Regions from separate parts of the Pantoea sp. R13S299 genome, predicted to be linked through region 1. Evidence: predicted binding sites of a transcription regulator. Region 1 holds the regulator's gene; each other region holds the start of a gene.
What was found. The regulator CRP, encoded in region 1, controls carbon source genes, mostly activating them, when cyclic AMP is high. The targets are predictions, from matches to a motif close to ATGTGANNNNNNTCACAT.
Positions count from the first base shown of each region.

Region 2: ACN1CO_RS13400 (CdaR family transcriptional regulator) is a predicted target of CRP. The motif match lies at 3,094-3,111, and genes of this name have one in related genera.
Region 3: azuC (stress response protein AzuC) is a predicted target of CRP. The motif match lies at 3,149-3,166, and genes of this name have one in related genera.
Region 4: ACN1CO_RS05435 (6-phosphofructokinase) is a predicted target of CRP. The motif match lies at 2,363-2,380, and genes of this name have one in related genera.

Region 1 covers NZ_JBLYEF010000005.1:212,899-218,509, reverse strand. Annotated here, with positions in the region: gene ACN1CO_RS20120 (YheU family protein) at 1-33, shown strand, start outside; gene ACN1CO_RS20115 (phosphoribulokinase) at 95-964, shown strand; gene ACN1CO_RS20110 (OsmC family protein) at 1,304-1,708, opposite strand; gene crp (cAMP-activated global transcriptional regulator CRP) at 2,012-2,644, shown strand; gene ACN1CO_RS20100 (YccS/YhfK family putative transporter) at 2,702-4,777, shown strand; gene argD (bifunctional acetylornithine/succinyldiaminopimelate transaminase) at 4,779-5,611, opposite strand, start outside.
Region 2 covers NZ_JBLYEF010000002.1:538,579-544,189, forward strand. Annotated here, with positions in the region: gene dgt (dGTPase) at 1-1,443, shown strand, start outside; gene degP (serine endoprotease DegP) at 1,578-3,023, shown strand; gene ACN1CO_RS13400 (CdaR family transcriptional regulator) at 3,209-4,366, shown strand; gene ACN1CO_RS13405 (DUF3461 family protein) at 4,428-4,820, opposite strand; gene dapD (2,3,4,5-tetrahydropyridine-2,6-dicarboxylate N-succinyltransferase) at 5,045-5,611, opposite strand, start outside.
Region 3 covers NZ_JBLYEF010000005.1:27,101-32,711, forward strand. Annotated here, with positions in the region: gene ACN1CO_RS19225 (carboxymuconolactone decarboxylase family protein) at 47-502, opposite strand; gene ACN1CO_RS19230 (PLP-dependent aminotransferase family protein) at 562-1,998, shown strand; gene ACN1CO_RS19235 (DUF1158 domain-containing protein) at 1,988-2,230, opposite strand; gene mntP (manganese efflux pump MntP) at 2,547-3,122, shown strand; gene azuC (stress response protein AzuC) at 3,240-3,317, shown strand; gene ACN1CO_RS19250 (LysR family transcriptional regulator) at 3,940-4,842, opposite strand; gene ACN1CO_RS19255 (DUF2798 domain-containing protein) at 4,971-5,234, shown strand; gene ACN1CO_RS19260 (hypothetical protein) at 5,254-5,544, shown strand.
Region 4 covers NZ_JBLYEF010000001.1:1,106,777-1,112,387, forward strand. Annotated here, with positions in the region: gene pqqF (pyrroloquinoline quinone biosynthesis protein PqqF) at 1-1,505, shown strand, start outside; gene ACN1CO_RS05430 (YceI family protein) at 1,621-2,205, shown strand; gene ACN1CO_RS05435 (6-phosphofructokinase) at 2,654-3,634, shown strand; gene ACN1CO_RS05440 (PTS sugar transporter subunit IIB) at 3,645-3,959, shown strand; gene ACN1CO_RS05445 (PTS sugar transporter subunit IIC) at 3,952-5,319, shown strand; gene ACN1CO_RS05450 (class II fructose-bisphosphate aldolase) at 5,306-5,611, shown strand, end outside.

The DNA of each region.
Region 1 (5,611 bases):
AATATCATGCCACGCAAAGAATTTCGCGGCTGATGCACCCGGCATCATTTCATGATAACAATGCTCATCGCCCGACCTCACAGGGAGCTTTTCTATGTCTGCACGTCATCCCATTATCGCGGTGACCGGTTCCAGCGGCGCAGGGACCACCACTACCAGCCTCGCGTTTCGCAAAATCTTTCAGCAGCTCGATCTTCATGCGGCCGAGCTGGAAGGTGACAGCTTTCACCGCTTTACCCGCCCTGAAATGGATATGGCGATTCGTAAAGCGCGCGATTTAGGGCGTCATGTCAGCTACTTCGGTCCGGAAGCTAATGACTTTGGCCTGCTGGAACAGAGCTTTAAAGAGTATGGTCAAAGCGGACAGGGGCAATCGCGTAAATATCTGCACACCTACGATGAAGCAGTACCGTGGAATCAGGTGCCCGGCACCTTTACGCCATGGCAGCCGCTGCCGCAGAACACCGACATTCTTTTCTATGAAGGACTGCACGGTGGCGTGGTAACAGCACAACACAACGTGGCGGAACAGGTCGATCTGCTGGTGGGCGTGGTGCCGATTGTTAACCTGGAGTGGATTCAGAAGCTGGTGCGCGACACTGGCGAGCGCGGTCATTCACGTGAAGCGGTGATGGATTCCGTGGTGCGCTCAATGGAGGATTACATCAACTTCATCACGCCGCAGTTCTCACGCACCCACCTCAACTTTCAGCGCGTCCCGACCGTCGATACCTCAAACCCGTTCGCGGCCCGCGCCATTCCGTCACTGGATGAGAGCTTTGTGGTGATTCACTTTCAGGCGCTGGAAGATATCGACTTCCCCTACCTGCTGGCGATGCTGCAGGGATCATTTATCTCGCACATCAATACGCTGGTCGTGCCCGGCGGCAAAATGGGTCTGGCGATGGAGTTGATCATGGGCCCGCTGGTGAAACGGCTGATGGAAGGTAAACGGATAGAGTAAGAGTTCAAAAGGGCCTTTCCAGACTAATGCCAATGCTGGATAAGTCTAACAGCAGCGAAAAAACTTAACACGCAGGGAACCGGGTCACAAGAGGAAAGCGTCCCGCGCCAGGGACAAAAACGCCGGGAGCGTTTTTGAACAACGCAACGCGTTGGCCCGGCAACGGGCGCACCTCAGGGATGAGGTGCGTAATCGCGCGGGCCGAGCGGCCAGGGATTGGCTCAAGCGACTTTCCGATCTGACCCGGTTCCCCTGCGCCAGCAAAGTCTCAAAGCGAATTCCCCATCCAGGCACGGCCTCACACCGGACTACCAGCAACTTTGAAAAAAACTGCGACTGTTACAGCTCAACCACTTCATAGCTATGCGTCATCGTCACACCTTTACCCAGCATGATGGCCACCGAGCAATATTTTTCTGCAGAAAGATCCACCGCGCGTGAGACCGCTTTATCCTGGAGCGCTTTACCACTCACGATAAAATGCAGGTTGATGTGCGTAAAGATTCTCGGCGCCTCTTCACGACGTTCTGAGGTCAGTTTTACTTCACAATCAGCCACATCGTTGCGGCCTTTTTGCAGAATTGAAACCACATCAATCGCGCTGCATCCGCCAGCCGCCATCAGCACCATCTCCATTGGGCTGGGCGCTTTATCACCTGAATTGCCATCCATCAGTATCTGATGGCCGGATGAGGATTCTCCGAGGAATGTCAGCCCTTCTACCCACTTCACTCTTGCCTGCATGATTTTTGCTCCGGAATACGCTGTTTTGCCGCCAGACTACGCTTTCACCTGGTAAACAGCAATCCAGAGAAATCCGCCTGTAGCTGAAGCGAGACAACAGAAGACAGTCGGCAAAAGCTGTGCTACAAACAGTGCTGAAAATATTTTTCGTCACCCGATGGCGAAGCCGGGAAGAATGATGCGCACTGCGCCTGATGCGGCCCGAATAATTTCCTGAAAGGGAAACGCTTGAAGCTTTCACCGCCTGACAGGGAAAACTGCCCCCTGTATTTTGGGCACGATTACAACAGAGGATAATAGCGAATGGTTCTCGGCAAACCGCAAACAGACCCTACACTCGAATGGTTCCTGTCCCATTGCCATATTCACAAGTATCCATCCAAAAGTACGCTTATTCACCAAGGTGAAAAAGCAGAAACGCTTTACTACATCGTTAAAGGTTCCGTCGCGGTTCTGATTAAAGATGAAGAAGGCAAAGAGATGATTCTTTCCTACCTGAATCAGGGCGATTTCATTGGTGAGCTTGGCCTCTTCGAAGAAGGCCAGGAGCGCAGCGCCTGGGTACGTGCGAAAAGCGCGTGCGAAGTGGCGGAAATTTCTTACAAGAAATTCCGTCAGCTGATCCAGGTTAACCCCGACATCCTGATGCGACTCTCAGCACAGATGGCGAGTCGCCTGCAGGTCACGTCTGAAAAAGTGGGTAACCTCGCTTTCCTCGACGTCACCGGACGCATTGCACAGACCCTGCTCAACCTGGCGAAGCAGCCAGATGCCATGACGCATCCCGACGGCATGCAAATTAAAATCACTCGTCAGGAAATTGGCCAGATTGTTGGTTGTTCACGCGAAACCGTGGGCCGTATTTTGAAGATGCTGGAAGATCAGAACCTGATCTCCGCACACGGCAAAACCATCGTCGTTTACGGCACCCGCTAATTCCTGTCACCCACGGCGTGATGGCAACATCACGCCGTTATTGTTTGTGTTGGGCCGATGTGGCGTCGAATCATTTACCATCCTGAAGTTAACTATGCCTTGAGGCAAACGCTGGTCCTCTGTCTGCCAGTGGCGCTGGGCTGGCTGGCTGGCGACCTGCAAAAAGGTCTGCTGTTCTCGTTAGTGCCCGCCTGCTGCAACATTTCCGGTCTGGATACCCCGCACAAACGCTTCTTCAAACGTCTGATTGTTGGCGGCAGCCTGTTTGCCCTCGGCAGCTTTCTGATTCAGTGGCTCACCCTGCATGCGATTCCACTGCCGCTGATCCTCTTCGCTATGCCCCTGCTGCTCGGCGTCACCGGTGAAATCAGCCCGCTGCATGGCCGCCTGCTGCCCGGCACCCTTATCGCCGCCATCTTCACCCTCAGCCTGATTGGCCGCATGCCCATCTACGTCACCCCGCTGCTCTATATCGGCGGCACGCTCTGGTATGGGGTCTTCAACTGGTTCTGGTTCTGGCTGTGGAAAGAGCAGCCGATGCGCGAAAGCCTCAGCCTGATCTACCGCGAGCTGGCTAACTACTGCGACGCCAAATATACCCTGCTCACGCAGCTCACCGATCCGGAAAAGGCGCTGCCGCCGCTGCTGGCACGTCAGCAGAAAGTGGTCGATTTGATCAACACCTGTTATCAGCAGATGCACATGCTGTCGGCAAGCCGCGATCACAGCCATAAACGGCTGACGCGCGCCTTTCAGGTGGCACTGGATCTGCAGGAGCATATCTCAGTCAGCCTGCATCGGCCGGAAGAGGTGCAAAAACTGGTCGAGCAGAGCCATGCCGAAGCGGTCATTCGCTGGAATGCCAAAACCATCTCGGCCCGGCTGCGTGTGCTGGCGGATAACATCCTTTATCACCAGCTACCCGATCGCTTTGCAATGGATAAACAGCTCGGTGCGCTGGAAAAGATCGCCCATCAGCATCCCGACAATCCGGTAGGTAACTTCTGCCTTTACCACTTCAATCGCATTGCGCGGGTCCTGCGCACCCAGAAACCGTTGTATCAACGCGATCTGATGGCGGACCGCCAGCGCCGTCTGCCGCTGTTACCGGCGCTGCGCAGTTATCTCTCATTCCGCTCGTCGGCACTGCGCACTGCCGGCCGCTTTGCAGTCATGCTGATGCTGGGAAGCGCGCTGGCGCTGTTCTTCAACATCCCCAAACCCTACTGGATCCTGATGACCATCATGTTCGTCAGCCAGAACGGTTACAGCGCTACCCGTGTCCGCATCCAGCATAGGGCGCTGGGCACCTTTGCCGGTCTGGTCATCGCGGCCGCGACGCTGCGCCTGGCGGTGCCGGAGTCGCTGGTGCTGATGATCATGCTGGCGATAACCTTTATCAGCTATCGCTTTACCCGCCAGTTCTATGGCTGGTCGATGATTGGCTTTACGGTCACGGCGGTTTACTCGCTGCAACTGCTGTCGCTGAATGGCGCGCAGTTCCTGCTGCCGCGACTGATGGATACGCTGATGGGCTGTCTGATCGCCTTTGGCGGGATGCTGTGGCTATGGCCGCAGTGGCAGAGCGGCTTACTGCGGCAAAACGCCCATGACGCGCTGGAAACCTATCAGGATGCGCTGCGGCTGTTGCTGGGCGATGAACAGTCGCCAGAGAAACTGGCTTATCAGCGCGTGAAGGTTAATCAGGCGCACAATGCGCTGTTTAACTCCCTGAATCAGGCGATGCAGGAACCGGCATTCAACTCCCGCTACCTGAGTGATATGCGGCTCTGGGTCACGCACAGCCAGTTTATTGTTGAGCATATCAATGCGATAACGATTCTGGCGCGCGAGCACACCATGCTGACGGCCTCACTGGCTGAACGCTATCTGCAATCCTGTGAAATCGCGCTGCAGCGCTGTCAGCAGCGGCTGGAATATGATGGTGAAAGCTCACAGGTCAATCTGCTGGATGATCTGGAGAATATCAGTGAGGGACCGATTACGGTGGTGGAGCAGCATGTGCGGCGCATTCTCGATCATCTGAGCGTGATGTACACCATTTCATCGCTGGCGTGGAACCAGCGACCACAACATGGCCGCTGGCTGATCAGACGCTTACGTAAAAACTAAGTTAGCTGTTGAGCACTTTGCCGACGGCGGTGGCGAAGCGGCTCATGCCCTCTTCAATGTCGGCCGGTTCGATAATCAGTGACGGGGCAAAACGCATCACGTCGGTTCCGGCCACCAGCACCATCACACCTTCAGCGGCGGCGGCATTCAGAATGTCGCGCGACCTGCCGGCATGCTGAGGTTTCAGCGCAGCACCAATCAGCAGCCCTTTGCCGCGAATGTCGCTGAACAGATCATACTTCGCGTCGATAGCTTTCAGCGCCGTGACAAAATGCTGACGACGCATCTCAACGCCCGCCAGCACGTCTGGCGTATTGATTATATCCAGCGCCGTTTCGGCGATGGCGCAGGCCAGCGGATTGCCGCCATAGGTGGTGCCATGCACGCCCGGCGCCATGGTCGAGGCGATCTCGTTAGTGGTCAGCATGGCGCTGACCGGGAAGCCGCCGCCCAGCGCTTTGGCTGAGGTCAGAATATCGGGCTGAATGCCATAATGCTCATAGGCGAACAGCTTGCCGCTGCGTCCCATGCCGCTCTGTACTTCATCCAGCACCAGCAGCGCCTGATGCTGATCGCAAAGCGCACGCAGTCCCTGCATAAATTCCTGCGTCGCGGGCACCACGCCGCCTTCACCCTGAATCGGTTCAACCACGATGGCGCAGGTATGATCGTCAATAACGGCTTTCACCGCGTCCAGGTCATTGAACGGCACGTGAACGATATCGGCCGGTTTAGGGCCGAATCCGTCAGAATATTTTGGCTGTCCGCCGACCGTAACGGTGAACAGCGTCCGGCCATGAAAAGCATTATGGAAGGCGATGATCTTACTTTTGA
Region 2 (5,611 bases), on a different contig from region 1:
AACAGTCGAAAAGATCCGGAAGGCGAATATTACATTACCCGCCATTTTGAGAGCGACCGTGGCCGGATTATCAACTCTGCCGCCATACGGCGCCTGCAGCAGAAAACCCAGGTCTTTCCGCTGGAGCGCAACGCCGCTGTCCGATCCCGCCTGACGCACTCGCTGGAGGTGCAGCAGACCGGGCGCTACATCACTAAAGAGATCCTGCAGACCCTCAAGATGCAGGGTGGGCTGGCGCAGTATGGTCTGGATGAGATGGAAGGCGCGTTTGAAAGTCTGATTGAGATGGCGTGTCTGCTGCATGACGTCGGCAATCCGCCGTTTGGCCATTTCGGCGAGGCCGCCATCAACGACTGGTTTGAAGAGAACCTCTCAGCCGAGCTAGTGGATCCGCTGGTGGCGGGCGTCGAAGGGGAAGAGCAGCGTAAAGCCTTTGATCAGCTGAATGCCATGATCCGTCAGGATCTCTGTCATTTTGAAGGTAACGCCCAGGCCATTCGCATGGTGCATACGCTGCTGCAACTGAATCTCAGTTATTCCCAGGTCGCCTGCATCCTGAAATATACCGCGCCCGCCTGGTGGCAGGGGGAAAAGCCCGCCGAATTTAGCGTCTTAATGAAGAAACCCGGCTTTTATCTCTCTGAGCAGGATTATATTGCGGATTTGCGTACTGCCACCAATATGGAAGAACACCATCGCTTTCCGCTCACCTATATAATGGAAGCGGCGGATGATATCTCCTATTGTATTGCCGATTTGGACGACGCTGTAGAAAAAGATATCTTTAATGTTGAGAGTTTGTTTGAATTTCTCAATAAAGCCTGGGGGCCGGTTAAAAATAATGACGCTTTCAGCCGGACTATTGGCGAAGCCTGGCGTGAAGCCTGCAGTAAAAAACGCCGAAGCCGCAGCGATCAATTTTTTATGTCATTACGCGTAAATGTTCAGAGCGTGCTGGTAAGTTACGCGGTGAAACGCTTCGTTGATAATCTGCCCGCTATATTCGAGGGAAGTTTCAATCACGCGCTTCTGGAAGATGAGGGTGAAGAGGGCCGCTTACTGCAGCTGTTTAAAACCGTTGCCCGCCAGCAGGTCTTTAATCACTCTGAAGTTGAGCAGCTTGAGTTGCAGGGATACCGGGTGATCAAGGGGCTGCTGGAGATCTATCAGCCGCTGATGCGCCTGAATTATGAGACTTTTACCACGCTGATCAATGAAGATTTCCTGCGTCAGCATCCGATTGAAACCCGGCTTTTTCATAAGCTTTCTGGTAAGCACCGTAAAGCTTATTTGCAAAAGATGCGAACCCTCGTGGTAGAACATAAATATCAGCGGCTGTTGTGGGAACGTTATTATCGATTCCGGCTGATTCAGGATTATATCAGCGGGATGACCGATCTCTATGCCTGGGATGAGTACCGGCGGTTAATGGCAGTAGAATAAGCCGCCGATTGTAAAGAGCGCGAATAAATTTTTACCTTTGACTTAAACTTTTAAAGGAACTTCGCGCTAAAACATTTATCTCACCTTTCGACCACAGCAATGGTCTGAACAGTAATCTTATCGAGAAACGAAAAATGAAAAAAAAGACTTTAGTGTTAAGTGCGCTTGCGTTGAGCCTGAGCATGGCGCTTGCCCCTGTTACTGTTTCTGCTGCGCAAACGGCTTCTTCGGATAGTCAGCAAATGCCAAGTCTGGCACCCATGCTGGAGAAGGTGATGCCGTCTGTGGTCAGTATCAGCGTCGAGGGCACCACCACGGTAAAAACGCCGCGTATGCCGCAGCAGTTTCAGCAATTCTTTGGCGATAATTCACCATTCTGCCAGGACGGTTCTCCGTTCCAGGGTTCACCAATGTGCCAGAGTGGTGACGGTGCAGGTGGTAACGGCGGCGCGCCAACGCCTGATACTCAGCAGGAAAAATTCCGTGCTCTGGGATCGGGAGTGATCATCAATGCTGAAAAAGGCTATGTGGTAACCAACAACCACGTGGTGAATAACGCAACCAAAATTCAGGTTCAGCTCAGTGATGGTCGTCGCTATGACGCAAAAGTGATCGGTAAAGATCCAAGCTCTGACATTGCACTGATTCAGTTGCAGGAAGCCAAAAATCTGACCGCCGTGAAAATCGCTGACTCCGACAGCCTGCGTGTGGGTGACTACACCGTGGCGATCGGCAACCCCTATGGCCTGGGTGAAACCGTGACTTCCGGTATCGTCTCGGCGCTGGGACGTAGCGGCTTGAACGTGGAAAACTACGAAAACTTTATCCAGACGGATGCGGCGATTAACCGGGGTAACTCCGGTGGCGCGCTGGTTAACCTCAACGGTGAACTGATTGGGATTAACACCGCCATTCTGGCACCGGATGGTGGCAACATCGGTATCGGCTTTGCTATCCCGAGCAACATGGTGAAAAACCTGACGGCTCAGATGGTTGAGTTTGGTCAGGTGAAACGCGGCGAGCTGGGTGTGCAGGGGACTGAACTGAACTCCGAGCTGGCAAAAGCGATGAAGGTTGATGCACAGCGTGGTGCCTTTGTCAGCCAGGTACTGCCAGACTCTGCAGCCGCTAAAGCGGGTATCAAAGCGGGTGACGTGATTGTTTCGATGAATGGCAAGCCGCTGAGCAGCTTTGCTTCGCTGCGTGCAGAAGTGGGTTCACTGCCAGTTGGCACCACTCTGAAACTGGGCCTGCTGCGTGACGGCAAACCGGTCGATGTCTCTGTTCAGTTGCAGCAGAGCAGCCAGGCGAAAGTGCAGTCCGCCACCATCTACAATGGCATCGAAGGCGCTGACCTCAGCAACGTTGAAACCGGCGATAAAGGTGTTCGCGTTGATAATGTGAAAGCGGGCAGTGCCGCAGCGCGTATCGGCCTTAAAAAGGGTGACGTGATTCAGGGCGTCAACCAGCAGCCGGTAACTAACCTCGGCGAACTGCGCAAAGTTCTCGACACCAAGCCAGCCGTTCTGGCGCTGAATGTGAAACGCGGTGACAGCAGCATCTATCTGCTGATGCAGTAACGGAACGACAACTGACGAAGAGGCGGACAGCGGTCCGCCTTTTTTTATGCCTGCTTTCTGCCACATCAGAGTGTGATACCCACCGCAAATTCGGTAAATGACCGCCCGGCTCTGTGCAATTGCACAATGTTCTGCGCGCGGTGCATGCGTATTCTGTTTCTCCCCCCTCTTTTCAGGAGTAATGGATGGCTACCTATCACCTTGATGCCCGGCTGGCCCAGGATATCGTGGCGCGCACCATGAAAATTATTGACAGTAATGTCAACGTGATGGATGCGCGCGGCCGGATTATCGGCAGTGGTGACCGGGAACGCATTGGGGAGTTGCACGAAGGTGCGCTGCTGGTGCTCTCTCAGGGGCGCATCGTCGACATCGATGAGGCGGTGGCGAAACATCTCCATGGCGTGCGGCCCGGCATTAACCTGCCGCTGCGCATTGATGGTGATATTGTCGGGGTGATAGGTCTGACCGGCGAGCCGCTGGCGCTGCGGCACTATGGCGAGCTGGTCTGCATGACCGCAGAGATGATGCTGGAGCAGGCGCGGCTGCTGCATATGCTGGCGCAGGACAGTCGTCTGCGTGAAGAGCTGGTGCTGAACCTGATCCGCAGCGATACCCTGTCGCCTCAGCTGACCGAATGGGCACAGCGGCTCGGCATCGATCTCAATCAGCCGCGCGTGGTCGCCGTGGTAGAGGTGGATAGCGGTCAGCTCGGCGTCGACAGCGCGATGTCAGAGTTACAGCAGCTGCAGACGCTGCTGACCACGCCGGAACGCGATAATCTGATCGCTATTGTGTCACTGACTGAAATGGTGGTGCTGAAACCGGCTCTGAATGGGCACGGACGTTACGATCAGGATGATCATCGCCGCCGCGTCGAGCAGTTGCTGCAGCGGATGAAAGAGAGCGGTCATCTTCGGATGCGTATCGCGCTGGGTAACTTCTTTACCGGGCCGGGCAGCATTGCACGCTCTTACCGGACGGCGCGCACCACGATGATGGTGGGCAAGCAGCGAATGCCAGAGGTGCGCAGCTATTTCTATCAGGATCTGGTGTTGCCTGTGCTGCTCGACAGTCTGCGTGGCGGCTGGCAGGCTAATGAACTCGCCCGGCCTCTGGCGAAACTCAAGAGCATGGATAACAACGGCCTGCTGCGTCGCACATTAATTGCCTGGTTCACCCACAACGTCCAGCCTAGCGCCACCGCGCGTGCGCTGTTTATTCATCGCAATACGCTGGAGTACCGGCTGAACCGCATTTCTGAACTAACCGGACTGAATCTTGGCCATTTTGACGACAGGCTGTTGCTCTATGTGGCTTTGCAGCTGGATGAGCAGGGGTAGAAGGCAGATTTACGGCATAAAAAAAGGCCAGCAAAGCTGGCCTCTCTCATCGGACAGAAAATTAACGGCTGTTACGGGTTAATTTTTCCAGATCCGATTCAATTTCAGTGATCTTGTGGGAAACCACGCTTTCCAGGTGACGAAGGTCATCCAGAATTTTGCGTTTCAGATCCACTTCAACCTGGTCACGCTGGCAAATCTGATCCAGTTCATCGATGACATAACGCAGATTCGGGCTGATTTCCTGAACTTCTTTGTAGCCCTGCGTCGCGTGATCGGCAACAACGGTTTTGCGCTGACGCGGATATTTGAATTTAACGCTCTTCGCGAAAAACTCGCCTTTATCTTTGCGGAAGTAGATCTTCAGAATGTCGTTGTTGGCTTCCTGACGCAGGCTGTAGCGGTCAATGTCGTCCGGGTTACTGATACCTAAGCTTTTCAGATTGTCATACATAGCGTTGTTTCCATCAAAAGTGAGAAGCGCGCAGACTTGTTCATGACGTCCGTCAACTGTAGACATAAATAAGCGGGATGAACATTGCGCGACAGGATTTAACTGGCGCGGATTATGACCTGGATAAAAACTAAACGCACCAGTTAATTCGCGACGCGAAGCATGTTATTTGGGAATCACTGTAAAGAAAAGATGACGGGCTGGAAACCAGCCCGTCATTTAAATCAGTCGATGGTGCGCAGCAGTTCGTTGATACCGGTTTTGCCAAGCGTCTTCGCATCTACTTTCTTCACGATCACGGCGCAGTAGAGGCTGTAGCTGCCATCTTTCGACGGCAGGTTACCCGAAACCACGACGGAACCGGCAGGAACGCGGCCGTAATGCACTTCGCCGGTCTCGCGGTCATAGATTTTGGTGCTCTGACCGATGTAAACGCCCATTGAGATCACTGAGCCTTCCTCAACAATCACGCCTTCGACGATTTCAGAACGGGCGCCGATGAAGCAGTTGTCTTCGATAATGGTCGGGTTAGCCTGCAGCGGTTCCAGCACGCCACCGATACCCACGCCGCCAGAAAGGTGAACGTTTTTACCAATCTGCGCACAGGAGCCAACGGTCGCCCAGGTGTCCACCATGGTGCCTTCATCCACAAAGGCGCCGATGTTGACGTAAGAAGGCATCAGCACCGTGTTGCGGGCGATATAAGCACCCTGACGCACAGCTGCAGGCGGCACGACGCGGAATCCCGCTTCTTTAAAACGCGCTTCATCCCAGCCGGCAAATTTCATCGG
Region 3 (5,611 bases), 190 kb from region 1:
TGTGAGTCTGAAAATGCGTGCGCACCGGCGCACGCATCGGATTCACTTATGACTGATTCGCGCTGGCAGGCAGCTTTTTCAGACTTATCGCTATGCGGTTATAGGTGTTCATCAGACCAATCGCGATGTTCAGATCGACAATCTCCTTTTCACTAAAGTGGGCTGTCAGTGCGTTATAGCAGTCGTCTGGCGCGCCCTGCTGAGCAATCAGCGTCAGGCATTCAGCCCAATGAAGAGCCGCCTTCTCTTTATCACTGAACAGCGTGTCGGATTCATGCCAGACCTGGGTCAGTACGATCTTATCCCAGCCCATGCCCGCTTTATTCAGCGCTTTGGTATGCATATCAATGCAGTAGGCACAGCCGTTAATCTGCGATATGCGCAGGAACAGCAGTTCCAGTAAAGTGAGCGGCAGATCGGTTTGTGCCAGATAACTGTAAACGCCGCCCAGCGCTTTCATGCCTGCCGGTGCTGCACTGTGAAAATCGATACGTTCGCTCATCTTATTGCCTCATTCAGGGTTGATAAGGCGATTTTCGGCCTTTCAATGGAGCAGATAAAGTGCCAAAAAATGAGAGTCTGACTGGTCCATCGCCGCTTTCTGTGCTGACACTGCAGCGCGGAACGTCCCGCGGTCTTAGCGAACAGCTGCGGCAGCTGATTGAACAGGCGATTGGTGAAGGACGCTTACAGCCCGGCTCGCGTCTGCCCTCCTGCCGCGATCTGGCGGCGCAGCTCGGCGTGGCGCGTGGCACCGTTCGTGCCAGCTATGACATGCTGGTGGATAGTCAGTTTCTACAGGCCAGAGGCGCGGCGGGCACCTTCGTCAGCTCATTGCCGCCGTTAAAACCCGCCAGCGCCAGTGCTGAACGTCTGCTGCTGGAGGGTATAGAGGAGTATGACGCGCCACCGCTAACCTTTCAGATGGGCATTCCGGCCAGCGATGCGTTCCCGGCTAAAGTCTGGCTGCGCATCCTCCAGCGTCAGGCGCGCATGCAGGTCAGCAGACCGGCCAGCTATCCCGATCCGCGCGGTAGCTTAGCGCTGCGTCAGGCGCTGGTGGCCTACCTGGCGGTGGCGCGTGGCCTGCGCTGTCAGGCCGACCAGATCATTATTACCAGCGGCTATGCGGGCGCGATGGGACTGATTAAGCTGGCGATGGATTTTCAGGGCAAAAAGGCCTGGCTGGAAGATCCCGGATTCTGGGTGGCACGTCGCGCGGTTGAAGCACTACGCGTCACGCCGGTTGCCGTGCCGGTTGATGCCGAAGGATTGCAGGTGGAGGCCGGAATTGCCCGCGCGCCGGAGGCCGCTTTCGCGCTGGTTACACCGGGACAGCAGGCACCGCTTGGCATGACGATGAGCCTCGCACGCCGCCATGAATTGCTGAACTGGGCCAGCCGCGAGCAGCGCTGGATTATTGAAGATGACTATCTCGGCGAGCTTCAGCCCGGCAATCGTGCGGCTCCGGCACTGGCAGCACTCGACAGCGAAGGGCGGGTATTGCACATCGGCACCTTCAGTAAGACGCTGACGCCGCAACTTCGGCTCGGATTTATGGTGGTTCCACCCGCGCTGACGGCGCGCTTCGGGGAGGTCTGCGCGTTACTTTCGCCAGCGTCCTCAGGATTGCTGCACAACACGGTGGCGGAGTTTCTGCGGGAAGGTCACTTTATGCGGCATCTGCGGCGCATGAAGCGCGTCTATCATGAGCGACTGGAACAGATGATCGCGGCGCTCCATCCTCACTTTCCCGACCTGCAACGCGCCGGGCTGGCGGTGATTGTCCGCTTACCTGCCGGTTCTCCGGATGAGCTGATTGCGCAGCAGGCGGTGGAGTGGGGCATGGCGCCGTCGCCGCTGTCGATCTGGTATCAGCAGGCCGATCAGCGCGGTGCGGGTCTGGTGCTGGGGGCGGCACATCTGCCGCGTGAAGGTTATGCGCGCAGCGCCGAACGACTAAAAGCGCTGGTCGATGCGCAGTCGGTCAGCCCCTGAACCAGCGACGCCAGACAAAGCGGATAACAAAAAACTCCAGTGTGCCTAGCAGCAAAAACCAGACGCAAAATACCACCGTGTAGAGCTGATTCAGATCCTGCAAATGGAACATCTGCAACAGATGCTGCGCCACGGTCACGCTAAAGGCGGGCGCGGGCAGCAGCAGCGCCGAGAGAAAACCCAGCAGCAAAATGCCGCCAGGCACAATCAACGTCTCAAAAGGGTTATTCATAACCGGTATCCTTTATTTATCAGCCCGGCATTTTCCGGTAATCGGCGACCCGGTTCAATGGCGGCGTGCGGCAATACGCACATCAGGCGTGCTGCAGGGCAAACTAAAGGGTCAGAAAACGCTTTAACACCATCGACTTAGCGTGTTTCATAGCGAATGATAAGAGTTATAGCCTTTGCTATACTTAAAGCCCTGATTTTACTGTCTTTTTATCTTTGCCTTTGCGTGGTAGACTGCGCCCACTTTTTCATAACTGAACACTTTGTGTGGTGGATTCAGCGTGAATTGTCGCTTTTTCGCCCCAGGTGAATAAATCATGACCTTTATTGCCACTTTAATTCTTGCGCTGGGTATGTCGATGGACGCGTTTGCTGCTGCGCTGGGCAAAGGTGCCACATTGCATCGTCCTGGTTTTAAAGAAGCGCTGCGTACCGGTCTGATCTTCGGCTCTATTGAAGCACTGACCCCACTGATTGGCTGGGCACTTGGCCTGGCTGCCAGCCGTTACATCATGGCGTGGGATCACTGGGTTGCCTTCACCCTGCTGGCGTTTCTGGGTGGCCGTATGATGATGGAAGGTTTCCGTCAGACAGCCGTCGCAGAGCCCTGCGAGGCTCCGCAAAGTCATGGCTTTATGGTGCTGGCGACCACCGCCGTTGCGACAAGTCTGGATGCGCTGGCGGTCGGTGTCGGTCTGGCTTTCCTGCAGGTGAATATCATCACCACCGCGCTGACCATTGGTGCCGCCACCACGGTGATGGCGACGACCGGCGTATTAGTCGGGCGCTTTATCGGTCCGGTTTTGGGCAAATGGGCAGAAGTGCTGGGTGGCGTGGTTTTAATCGCCGTCGGCTCCACCATTCTGTTGCAGCATCTCGGCTATACCGCCTAGGGCTTTTGCACATAAAAGCGGCATTTTTGTGATCTGGTTCAAATTTATTTGCTGTTAAAACGCACAGAGGCTATACTTTTTCGGTATATCTTCAACTAAATTTGAATCAGGTATTCCATGAAACGCATTCTTAAATACGTGTTCCGCGCTTACGTAGAGACGTTCAAACACGTACCGCCGGGTGCCATGTACTAAGCACCCCGCAGGAAACCCTCGATAATCGCGGTCAGGGATCGACCTGTGATTATCACCTTCTCTGTTTTGCTGCTTTTGCTTCTGCTGATTTAAACCCGCGTTTTGGCACTTCTGGTGCATCTTTTTTGCTCCTCCTCCTCTCCTTCTGATTTTCCCGCTATGCGCCACTTTGTACCAGAAACAGGAGTTGCTGCAGTGATCTAATTTGCCTGGGAGATTTCCGGATGCCAGACAAAATGGCGGCATACTTTAAACCGGGAATAAGTACTTTCAATGCGCCACGGGATTGCCTGTGCTGAAGCTAAGATTCACGGTTAACCCTGATAATTCTTCCTGAATATTTCAATCTCCGGGTATAAAACCTGAAATTCGCTTAATAGTGGGATCAGGATACTGTGCGCCAGCATTATTCATGAGGACAGCGCAGTTAAAGCGCCTGACAGCATTAAAGATGAAGAAGCCTCTACACTTCCCATCGCTGCACTTACGGTATGGTACTCGCTAATGGATATCGGCAATCTGCAGCCCGGTCAGACCGTGCTCGCACAGGGAACCGGTGGTGTATCGGTTCTCGCTGCTCAGATAGTGCGGACAATTTTCGCCCGGCAAAAACGCTCCTGTCTTAAATCGCATCTGTCAAAAATTCAATAAATGTCCGCACTTTCGAATTCAGTGCCGAACGTTCGGTGACACAGGCATAGATAGTCATTGGCAGGGACTCAATGGTGCTCTCGCCACTGTGACCTGACCAGGACAAAGGCCTTAGCAGACCACTGTCTATCAGTGGCTGAGCAACAAAGCTTGCCAGACGGGCAATGCCGCCGCCGTTTACGGCTATCTTTGCAATAATATCAATATCATCGCTGATAAAACTGGGATTAAGTTTTGCATTAACAGGCTGTCCGTTGACCATAAACGTCCATGGCAGAAACCGTCTGTCGGTGGGATAGCGGAAAACCAGACAGGCGTGCTGGCTAAGTTCTCCAGGAGTCTGAGGAGTGCCCGCGCGATCAAGGTAAGCGGGAGCCGCACAAAATATAAAGGGTAACGATGCGATTTTTCTGGCGATCAGTTGATCATTCAGCTGTGCTTCGATGCGGATACTGACATCGACGCCTTCCAGGCGATGATCGACATTGCGATCGGTACTGATCAGTTCAATATCTATATCGGGAAAAGACGCTTTGAAAGCGGGCATAAGGGGAGCCAGAACGTATCGGCCAAACGCGGCTGTTGTGGCGATACAAAGTGGCCCCTGTGGTTTGGTTTCATTGGCAGCAGCCTGCGAGGCGAGTTCGATATCATGTGGGATGTGACGGACTTTCTCGAAATAGCGTTTACCGTTTTCCGTTAAGGTCATGCTGCGGGTGGTGCGCGATAGCAGTCTCACGCCCAGATGCGCTTCAAGACGGGAAAGACTCTGGCTGACTGCTGCCGGACTCATACCTTTAGTGCGTGCCGCTGCTGCAATACTGCCGTTTTCCACCACGCGGATAAAAGTGCTAATCAGCCCTAAAATGTCCATCTTGTCCTCAACCGTTAATTCGTCACTTTTACTTAATAATGATTAAAGCATAACCGCTCTACAACCCCCCTCGTAAGCTTGTTAAGTTAGCCGCTGTTTTATCTACTTTTGTTAAACAGGATATTCAGATGACTGATGCTACAACAAAAAAAACCTTGGTAAACCGACTGCCGGTGCGCTCGGCACCTTACATATTTGCACTTTATATGGCGATCATCATGGCGTTCCTGATGAGTCTGGTCATCACATTATCCGAATTCGGAATAGGGCCTCATTACATGACAAATGTGATGAATGCTTACCAGGTCGCCATGCCAGCGGCTTTCTTTTGCATACTGGTTGTCCGCCCTGTTGTTATCCGGCTCGTGGGATTGACCGTTCACGGTCACTGAGACAGTCAGCATTCCCATTATGGGTGCCCGGGTAAGGTGTAGCCCGCTTCTCGCTCATCCAACAGGCGGCTTCTGCGCCAGAATGGTGGCGGGTGGCAAACCTCCAGCATTTCAGATGCAGGGTGAGGGCGGGCTGATCGTTCAGATACTGACCTGTATCAGGATGAAGATACCGAAGAGCCGGGCGTTCGACATGCAACAGATAAAGCTCACAGATGAAGAGAGCGAGGAAACCCCTTGGCTGGCCGTGCGGAAATTTTTACGCGATGTCACATTACTGGCTCTGTTTATTGTTAAGCATCAACGTTAAATCGGCACCATTGTTATGACGGGATTAGCCTGCTGTTCCTCTTCGCACACCGCGTAGCTGAAGCGCT
Region 4 (5,611 bases), on a different contig from region 1:
GTGAGTTTCTGCTGGATGAAGCGCCCGGATCGCTGCTGGCGACCCTGCGTGAGCAGGGGCTGGCAGAGTCGCTTGAGCTGAAGTGGATCTATCAGGCAGGCGGCGCACTCTGGCTGGCGCTGGGCGTCGAAACGCATCAGCCTGATACCGTTAACGTGATTATCGACCGCTATCTGGACGCGCTACGCCAGACCGGTGAAGCGCAACATCAGCACTATCATCAGCTGGCGAAACAGCGATTTGTGACCCTGTCACCGATGGAGCAACTACGCCAGCGCGCTATCGGCTTCGCCCCGGATGAAACCCTGCCAGAACTGCTGCCTTTGCTGGCAAGATTTAATACCGCGCCCGGCACGCTGCTGAATTGCACACCGCAACCGGCAACGGAAAACCTCGTCACACAGGGTTTCAGCCTGGCACTGACGGACTGGCACCCATCGCTGCCTGAGGCGCTGCCCGCGGTGAATTTCACTTTCTATCCGCTCGACACCACTATCACGTCTGAGCCGCTGCCCTCGCAGGCGGTGGCCTTGCCGCATCATCCGTCAGACGACCCTCAGGCAACGCTGATCCTGCGGCCGGAGTTTTACTCAACCTTTAACGCGGAAACCGGCGAAGCGCTGGGACGACGGTTGCGTCCGCTGTTTGCCGCGCTGCGTCATCAGGGCGGAAACGGCAGCTGGCAGGAAGTGGAGGGCGTATGGCAACTGACGCTCCAGCTGACAACGGATGACGCGGTAACTGACCAGGCGCTGAGCCAGATTGTCGCCGCCCTGGCCTTGCCGGTTGAGGCAAATCTGCCATCGCCTGTCGAGAGCATTGCTATCCGCGCGCTGCTGCGGCAGTTGCCCTATCAGCTGGCGGCGACCTTTACGCCGGATTGCTGGCGGGCGGCGCTGAAAGGTAGCAACGCCGCGCTGCATTCACGGATTGCCCGGCGTCTGAGCGCGCTGTCGCTGCCGGTTAACCCCGACACGCCGCCAAAGCGCATGACTACGCAAACTGGCATGACGCGTCTGCTACACGCCAGCGCGGATAACGCGCTGCTGCTGTTTATTCCGCTGCACCGTCCTCAGCAGCTGGTCGCATTGCGCGCGCTGGCGCTGATCTACGAGCCGCGTTTCTTCCAGCGCTATCGTGTTGAGCAGCCTATCGGTTATGTGGTTAACAGCCGCTATATGCGCTGTGCCGATGAAGATGGCGTCTTGTTCGCGCTGCAGTCGCCCGATTACAGCGCGCTGTCTCTGCTGCGCTACTGCCGCAACTTCCTGCGTTCACTCAATGAAACGCTGGCAGGTTGTGATCTGGTGGCATTGAAAGCGCGTCTGCTGAGCCAGGACGTGGCACAGCCGCTGGCACAGTTACGCCGGGAAAATGGTCTGGCAGAACCGGACGCGGCGCAGATTGCTGCGCTGACGCTTATCGATCTGCAACAGCTGCACCGCACGCTGATTCAGGATCGTCGCCGCTGGCGGGTGCTGTTCACTGGTGGCGAGAATGTGTAGCACCCGAGATAAAGTTGCTGAATTTATTTGAAAATTACGGACAAATCTCTTCACTGTCTATTCCGGCCAAACTGGACCACACTCAGTTCACATTTGTCCGCATAAGGAATTGACCGTGAAGAACTTCAAACGTATCGCACTGCCCCTGTTAGCCGCTGCTACCCTCTATGCCCCGTTATCGCAGGCTGAGGCGATGCACTACCAGCTGAACCCTGAGCATACGTCGGTAATTGTTGCCTGGAACCATTTTGGCTTCTCAAATCCAACCGCGGATATCCCGGATGCAACCGGTACTCTGGTGTTCGATAAAGATCATCCGGAAGCATCACGCGTTGACGTGACCCTGCCAGTCAGCAAAATCGACAGCCATGTTGCGGCACTGACCAAAGAGTTCAAAGGCGCTGAGTACTTTGACACCGCAAAATACCCGACTGCGACCTTCCACAGCACCAAAGTGGTTGCGAAGGGCGACAACAAGTTTGACGTTGAAGGCAACCTGACCCTGAAAGGCATCACCAAGCCAGTTACGCTGCACGCCACGCTGAACAAGCAGGGCGAGCATCCGATGGTGAAGAAGCAGGCGATTGGTTTTGACGCCACCGGCACCATCAAGCGTTCAGACTTCAAGCTGGACAAATATGTCCCGGCAGTTAGCGATGACGTCACCCTGACGCTCTCTACCGAAGCCTACGCGAAGTAAGTTTTTCGGTGCGTAGCAGTTCGCTGCTGCGCACCAGATTAATTTTTACCTCTCCTGCATCCTCTGGAATAATCCTGCCAAATCTGTCCTGAAATAATCCTGCCAACCCTCTTAAAACTATTTTCCTGACGCTTTAACAGGGCCAGAACCGGGAAAAATGAGGCGAAAGTCACAAATTCGCAATGTCAGTTTCACGCGCGATCTCCCGTTATTCTGTCAGCCAAAACAAAATCCCGTTCTGCAATCTAACCTGATGATTTTTATTGATTCGTCCGTGAAGTAATAAGTTGGAATAGCGTGACTAAAATCACAAATAAAGGTTTTAAACTGCTGCTGTCAACATGCCTGCCCAAAAAATACCGCGCGTAACTGTGATCTCCTCTGCAAATAGCAACCCGGCGAACCGGAAGAATGGCCCTCAGCAGATTTAGCCAGCGAGGTGAGGGAAATGCGCATTGGAATGGTGATCAGTGGCGGGGATGTCACCGGCATTAATAATTTTGTCTTTCAGATAGGGCGTCTGGCGCAGGCTGAGATGGTGATATTTGACGGCGGCATTCCTGGCCTGCTGGCAAATAACCATCGTGATATCAGCCAGCGCGATCTGCTCGACTTTGCCATCGCCCCGATTCCCGTTATGCAGTCGGGACGCACGCAAAAGAAACTGGTGCGCAGTGAATATGAGTTAATTGCGCGCCAGCTGAAAAGCGCCCGCATTGACGTATTAATTTTGGCGGGCGGTGACGGGTCGCTGCAGTTTCTTCACATCCTGTCTGAGTCTGGCGTTAATTGTTTTGGCGTCGGTATGACCATCGATAATGATGTCTTCGGCAGTGATTACACGCTGGGATTTTCCACCGCCTGTGAACAGGTATTAAAAGAAGTCGCGAAACTGCGTAATACCGGCCGCGCCTTACCCGGTCGGGTCTTTATGCTGGAGTTGCTCGGCGGCTACTGCGGTGAATTAACGCTGCAGTCGGCGATTAAATCTAATGCGGACATTGCGTTAATCCCGGAGTGCCAGATCCCGCTGCCACAACTGGCGCAGCGCATCACCGGGCGACTGGCAGAACAGAACAGCGTGGTCATTCTCTGTTCAGAAGGCTACACCCGGGAATATTCGCCGGGTTTTCAGGGGGCGATCGACACCTTAATCAAACAGCTTGAGCCGCTTATTGGCGTGCGCGTCCGTAAAACCATTCTCGGTTACGGACTGCGCAATGGTGATCCTACCTGCGAAGAAATTTATCAGGGCACCATTATGGCCAGTGAAGTGGTGCGTTGTATTCAGTCAGGCATGCGGAATAAAGCGGTCATTATTAATGGCAGCAATAAACCGATCCCGATTGATTTAATAAGCATGCAAAAACGCCTGGTCGATATTGACGGGTACCATTACAAACTCGCTAAACAACTCAATATAGTGTGAGGAAAAAACCATGCTGAAAATATTATGTGTCTGTGGTTGTGGATTAGGATCCAGTTTTGCGATTGAGATGAGCGCAAAAGCGGTATTAAAAAAACTGGAGATTGAGGCCGACATCGATCACACCACTATTTCAGAAGCGAATGCCTTTAAGTCAGATATGATCCTGACGCAAAAAGCCTTCGCCGATGTATTAAACGCCGACGCCAGTCCGGAACAGATTAAACGGGTCATTATTCTTAACCGGCTGACTGATAAAGCGGAAATAGAGCAGAAGATCCTGGCCTTTTTAAAAGAACGCAACGAGAAGGTCGCCGCCCATGAATAGTGTGATCGACTTCCTGGTAAAAGATCTGCTGGGGCAGGCATCCATTCTGATCGCATTTATTGCTCTGATTGGTCTGCTGCTGCAAAAAAAATCGGCAGGTAAAGTGGTGGAAGGCACCTTTAAAACGCTGCTCGGCTTTTTAATTATGATGGCGGGTATCAATATTATTGTGGGAACCCTGACGTTCCTCAATACCATTTTTACCCACGGTTTTGGTATGCGCGGCTATATCACCGATGTTGCCGCCATTGCCGGGCTGGCCAACCGTGAGCTGGGATCTGAAGTGGCGCTGACGCTGCTGGTGATCTTTATCGTCAATATCATCATCGCCCGACTGACGCCGTTTAAGTACATCTTCCTGACCGGCCAGGCTCTGTTGTGGATGGCGACGATTGGCGCGGTCATCGGCTACAAAGCGGGGCTGACCGGCCTGCCGCTGATTCTGACTGGCGGTATCTTTGGCGGGATCATGGCCGTCGTGATGCCTGCGCTGGCGCAGCCGGTGGTGCGGCGGATCACCGATTCCGATGACGTGGCGCTGGGTCACTTCTGCACCATCGGTTATCTGGTCACGGCGGCGGTCGCCAAGGTGGTCGGCAAAGGATCGCGCTCCACCGAAGACCTGAAGCTGCCGGATAACTTCAAGTTTCTGCAGGATACCTATCTGTCGATGGCGTTGGTAATGGTGCCGATGTACCTGATCCCCGCCGTGGCAGCGGGTCCGGCGTTCATCGCCCAGTACAGCAACGGCATGAACTACCTGATGTACGCCTTTATGCAGTCGATTCAGTTCGTGGCCGGGGTCTTTGTGCTCTACAGCGGCGTCCGTCTGCTGCTGAACGAGCTGGTGCCTGCCTTCCGCGGTATCGCTATGCGCGTCGTGCCGGATGCAAAACCAGCGCTGGACTGCCCGGTGATGTTTCCCTACGCCCCGAACGCGGTGATCGTCGGCTTCCTCGCCACCACGCTGGGTTCCATCGTCGGCATGCTGGTCTTCCCGATGTTTGGTCTGGCGATGATCCTGCCTGGCCTGCTGACCAACTTCTTCGCCGGTGGCACCGCCGGAGTATTTGGTAATGCCATGGGTGGACGGCGCGGCGCGATGATTGGCGGCTTCGTCCACGGCCTCTTTATCACCATTCTGCCCGCCATCCTGGTGCCCATGCTGGAGAGCTACGGCTTCACCGGCGTGACCTTCAGTGACTCCGATGTGATCAGTACCGGCCTGGTGCTCGGCCATGCCTTCCAGAATAACTGGCTGTTCGTCGCCCTGTTTATTGCCTTTGTCACCGCGCTTGCCTGGTTTGTTAACGGCAAAACCACCAAACCTCAAGAGGAAAAAATCCATGAAACTTTATAACTTCGCCGACCTGTTAACGCTGGCTAAACAGCGTGACTTTAAAGCGGTGGGTTCTTTTAATCTTCACTGCCTGGAAATGCTGCCCGCCTATTTTAAAGCGGCAGAGAAAACCAACAGCCCGTTAATGATTCAGATCTCTACCGGCACGGCGAAATATCTCGGCCATAAGCTGCTGGTCGATGCAATTAAATCGCTGTCCGAAAGTATGAATGTGCCGACCTGTCTGCATCTCGATCACTGTTCCGATTTAGCCGCGATTCAGACGGCGATTGATGCCGGATTCAGTTCCGTA